DNA from 2 places in the Shewanella psychromarinicola genome. Region 1 is predicted to be linked to the other one. Evidence: predicted binding sites of a transcription regulator. Region 1 holds the regulator's gene; the other holds the start of a gene.
The links. Region 1 encodes MetJ, which represses methionine synthesis genes. Its sites were predicted from a motif close to TAGACGTCTAGACGTCTA; they were not measured.

Region 1 (2,415 bases):
AGGGATAATGCCTGTAAAAATGCCTCCACTTCAGCTTCACCACCGAACAACTCAAAGCTTAACATCGCGCCAAAGCCTTGTTGTTGTTTTGCCGCAATGTCGTGACCAGGATGGTCTTTTAATCCCGGATAATACACCTTGGACACCACAGCACTGGCACTCAATAACGCAACAATTTTTTGCGCATTACGCTGATGCTCACGAATTCGCACCGCTAAAGTGCGCAAGCCACGCAAGGTTAAGTAACTGTCAAAAGCAGATCCCGTTAACCCTAACGTATTTGACCACCAATGCAATAATTCACCCACTTCAGCATCTTTAGCCACCACAGCGCCACCCACCACATCACTGTGACCATTAATGTATTTAGTGGTTGAGTGAATAACGATGTCAGCACCCAATAACAAGGGTTGTTGTAATATTGGCGATAAAAAGGTGTTATCTACCGCCACTAACGCACCGACGTCATGGCAGGCTCGGCTAATAGCACTAATATCGACCACCCGCAGCAGTGGATTCGATGGCGTTTCTAACCAGACCATTTTCGGTTTTTGGGCAATGGCTTGGTTCAATGCTTGTGCATCAGTTTGATCAACAACCAACAACTTAAATTGACCTTTTTTAGCCAAATGCGTAAATAGGCGATAACTACCACCATAACAATCATGCGGCACCACTAATAAATCATCTGGACCAAGTAAGCTAGTCACTAAGGTAATGGCGGCCATGCCAGTACAGGTCACTACACCTGTAGCGCCTTGCTCAAGTTTGGCCAGCGCTTCACCTAAAATACAGCGGGTCGGATTACCCGATCGGCTGTAATCAAACTCGCGCGGATTGTTGTGACCATCGAAGGAATAATTGGTTGATAAATAAATTGGGGGCACTATGGCGCCATGCTGTGTGTCTGTTTCAATACCCTGGCGAACGGCCAATGTGGCGCTTTGATGCTTAGTCATAATTGACTCCTAAAAATGTCACAAACACACAAAGAGATGTCTAGACGTCTAAATCTACCGAAGAGATCTTCATCCGTCAACAAAAATAGACGCTTAGACGTCTAAACATCAAGAAATCTATTTGCATCGAGATTAAATATTCGCAATAATTTGACTAGAGAGTGTAACGGTTTAAAATCTGCACCGTATTTATCGTTAAGGGTAAGTTAATGACTGAATGGAATGGCGAATATATCAGCCCATATGCCGAACACGGCAAAAAAAGTGAACAAGTAAAAAAGATAACAGTTTCTATACCTCTAAAAGTACTAAAAATACTGACAGATGAGCGTACCAGACGCCAGATAAACAATCTGCGTCATGCAACCAACAGTGAACTGCTGTGCGAAGCATTTTTGCATGCGTACACAGGTCAACCTTTGCCTTATGATATTGATTTATCAAAAGATCAACCTGACAGCATTCCAAGTGAAGCGAAAAAATTAATGGATGATATGGGGATCGAGTGGGAAGAGCTCGAATAATTCACTGGTTAGTGATTACCTCACAAACTGTTAAACTGCCCTTTTAAGAAGCAGTGATGTTGTTAACGAGAATTTATGATGCCATTTATCGATCCAACAACCTTGATACTGGCATCAGTTATCGTGTTTTTTGGCGCACTAACCCAAAGCTTAATTGGTTTTGGGTTAGCCGTTGTTGCCAGCCCGCTGCTGTACATTGTTAATCCTCAATTAGTCCCAGTGCCCATTATTGCCATGGGTTTTGCTATCTCTGCCATGACACTTTTTCGAGAGCGCGGACACTTACAGTTTAATGGTCTGCAATATGCGCTATTAGGCCGTATTCCTGGGGGATTCTTAGGTGCTGGATTATTATTGTTTGCGCCCCAACCCATATTAGGCTTAATTATTGCGGCTATTGTGTTTATTGCCGTGATCCTGAGTACCTATCGCGTTACCGCACCAATAAATCGCAGCAGTTTATTTATCGCCGGGGTATTTTCGGGCATATTTGCTAATATCGCTGCCATTGGAGGTCCACCAATGGCTATATTGCTTGCAGACAAAGATGCCAGTCAATTTCGAGCCGCATTATCAGCCTTCTTTGTCTTTAGCTCATTAATTGCGCTAGCTATTCTAGCTGTTGTTGGCTTAGTTGAGCTCAAGCACTTATGGTTATCACTGTTGTTATTGCCTTCAGTGATTGCGGGCTACCTTGTCGCTGGCCGATTAATTGGCCGCATCGATAAAGAAAAAACCCGTATGGCGACATTAATATTATGTAGCATTAGCGCAACAATATTGGTCATCATGTCGGTCAACACATTAATCTCTGCTAATTAATCTCTGCCTATTAACAGCCCCTTTTTTTTATCGCATACGATTCAGACATAAACAACAACACATTCTTATATGTGGCCGAACATCTATCACTACCTAGTACCATGTTACCT
Region 2 (2,415 bases), 1.7 Mb from region 1:
GGGTTGCTATGCCGTCATTACAGGCAACACGCTGCAATAGCATTGAGGTTAAATCACATTGCTTTTGCTCGCCAGGTTCAATACCCGCGGGCTCTAAAAAGTGTTTGTATATATCTAAGCGCGCTAACGGCACGGGGTAACTAATTAAGGTTTGCTTTGCCAATTGGGCTGGCGTTACAAACGCTTGTGCCGCTAAGGTGTTATCACTGGCTACAATTAATTTAACTTCAAAATCAAATAGATGCTGGTAAGCGACACTGTGTCCCGGCACTGGATCTGAGGTTAGCACTATGTCTAAACTCCCCGTCTGCAATGCATTGAGTGAATCAAATAAATGCCGACTTGAAATATCAATTTGAGCCGCTGGCGCATGTTGTTTAAATTGCTCAATAACAGGCATTAACCAACGAAAACAACTATGGCATTCAATGCCGAGCTTAAGCTGTTGGCTTTCACCCTCTAAACCGCGTTTAAGATCCGACTCGGTTGCAATCACTTTCGGTAAGATTTCTTCCGCTAAATTTAGCAGACGTGAGCCTTCATGAGTAAAGGTTAACGGCTTACTCTTACGAACAAAAATACTTGAGTTAATCCGTGTCTCTAACTCTTTTATTTGATGAGAAAGCGCCGACTGGGTGACAAACCGTTTTTTAGCCGCACCCGCTAAACTGCCACTTTCTTTTAACGCCATCAGGGTACGAAGGTGTCTAAGCTCTATCATTTTCTCTCCACATGAATCTTGCTCAACTATTTGATGAAATCAATTCGATTGCTTGACAACAGAATAACACAATAAACTTCTAGACGTCCAGACGCCTATGCAGGTTTTCTGCATAAATGGTATAAATTTTTGCTTAACGAAAAGGCAAGCAGTATGAAAATTTCAAGTTTAGGATTTCCTCGCATAGGACGTCAGCGTGAATTGAAGTTTGCTTTAGAGCGCTATTGGCGCAGTGAAGCCACATTAACGGAGTTGAAAAACGTTGCCTGTGAATTAAAACGCACCCATTGGCAGTGGCAAGCAGATGCAGGTGTTGAATTACTGCCTGTAGGGGATTTTGCTTATTATGACCAAGTGTTAACCCTGAGTGCGACCTTAAATGTGATCCCCGCTCGTCATCGGGTCACTCAAGCTGATGGCAGCCAAGCCCCTGTCGATATTGACACCTTATTTCGCGTGGCTCGTGGCCGTTCGCAAACCGGCCAACATGCGTGTGCGGCAGAAATGACCAAGTTTTTTAATACTAACTACCATTATCAAGTGCCAGAATTGAGCGCTGATCAAGCGTTCGAAATAGCCTACGACCAACTGTTTGATGATGTTACAGAAGCGCAGCAATTAGGTCATCAAGCAAAACCTGTGCTGCTCGGTCCAGTGACGTATTTATACTTATCTAAAAGCCTCACTGAGTTTAATAAGTTGGTGTTATTACCGCCGTTACTGGTTGCTTATCAGCAAATTTTGTCTCGTTTTGCAGCCCAAGGTGTGAGTTGGGTGCAATTTGATGAACCGGTATTAGCGGCAGACTTAACCGATGAGTGGCAGCAAGCTATTCGTCAAAGTTATCAAACGTTAGCGCAACAAAAGCCAGCATCTTTAAATATTTTACTCGCCAGTTATTACGGTTCTATTGCCCATCATCAAGCATTGGTGAGTGCATTACCGGTTGAGGGGCTACATCTTGATTTAGTCAGCGCGCCAGAACAGCTTGATGTGTTTGTTAATGCGCTTTCTAGTCAACAGGTACTTTCTATTGGGGTGGTTAATGGTCGCAATGTGTGGGCTGCTGATGTTGATTTGATTGCTGATAAAGTGACCGAATTAGCGACCAGGTTAGGCGATCGTTTGTGGATTACACCTTCATGTTCATTGTTGCATTGTCCTGTGGATGTCGAGGTTGAAAGCCAATTAATTACGCCATTACTTGGCCAATTAGCTTTTGCGAAACAAAAATTATTTGAACTTAACGAAATTTATCAATTAATCGTTGGGCAAGGTTCAGCAACTAGCCAAGCGATTATTGATCGTTGCCAGCAACGCCGCTTGGCAAAAGCTGCAGCAGCTAATCAACAGGTTGTTGAACGTGTGTCGCAGTTAACCGCTGATGATTTTGAACGTGACAGTCCATTTGCCCGCCGTATCATTGCCCAACAACAAAAGTTAGCGCTGCCATTATTACCCACAACCACCATAGGTTCATTTCCGCAAACGCCAGCCATTCGGGGGTTACGCAGTCGCTGGCGTAAAGGCGAAATCAATGACAATGATTACCGATCACAGCTTGAGCAAGTTACTCAAGACACCATTTCTCGTCAACTTAAATTGGGTCTCGACGTGCTAGTCCACGGCGAAGCTGAGCGTAATGACATGGTGGAGTATTTTGGTGAACAATTAGACGGTGTTGGGTTTACTCA

Region 2: the regulator MetJ is predicted to act here: its motif matches at 794-811, upstream of metE (5-methyltetrahydropteroyltriglutamate--homocysteine S-methyltransferase).

Annotation. Positions count from the first base shown of each region.
Region 1 is NZ_CP034073.1:1,707,756-1,710,170, reverse strand. It holds gene metB (cystathionine gamma-synthase) at 1-959, opposite strand, end outside; gene metJ (met regulon transcriptional regulator MetJ) at 1,169-1,483, shown strand; gene EGC80_RS07395 (sulfite exporter TauE/SafE family protein) at 1,559-2,305, shown strand.
Region 2 is NZ_CP034073.1:10,729-13,143, reverse strand. It holds gene EGC80_RS00045 (LysR family transcriptional regulator) at 1-721, opposite strand, end outside; gene metE (5-methyltetrahydropteroyltriglutamate--homocysteine S-methyltransferase) at 875-2,415, shown strand, end outside.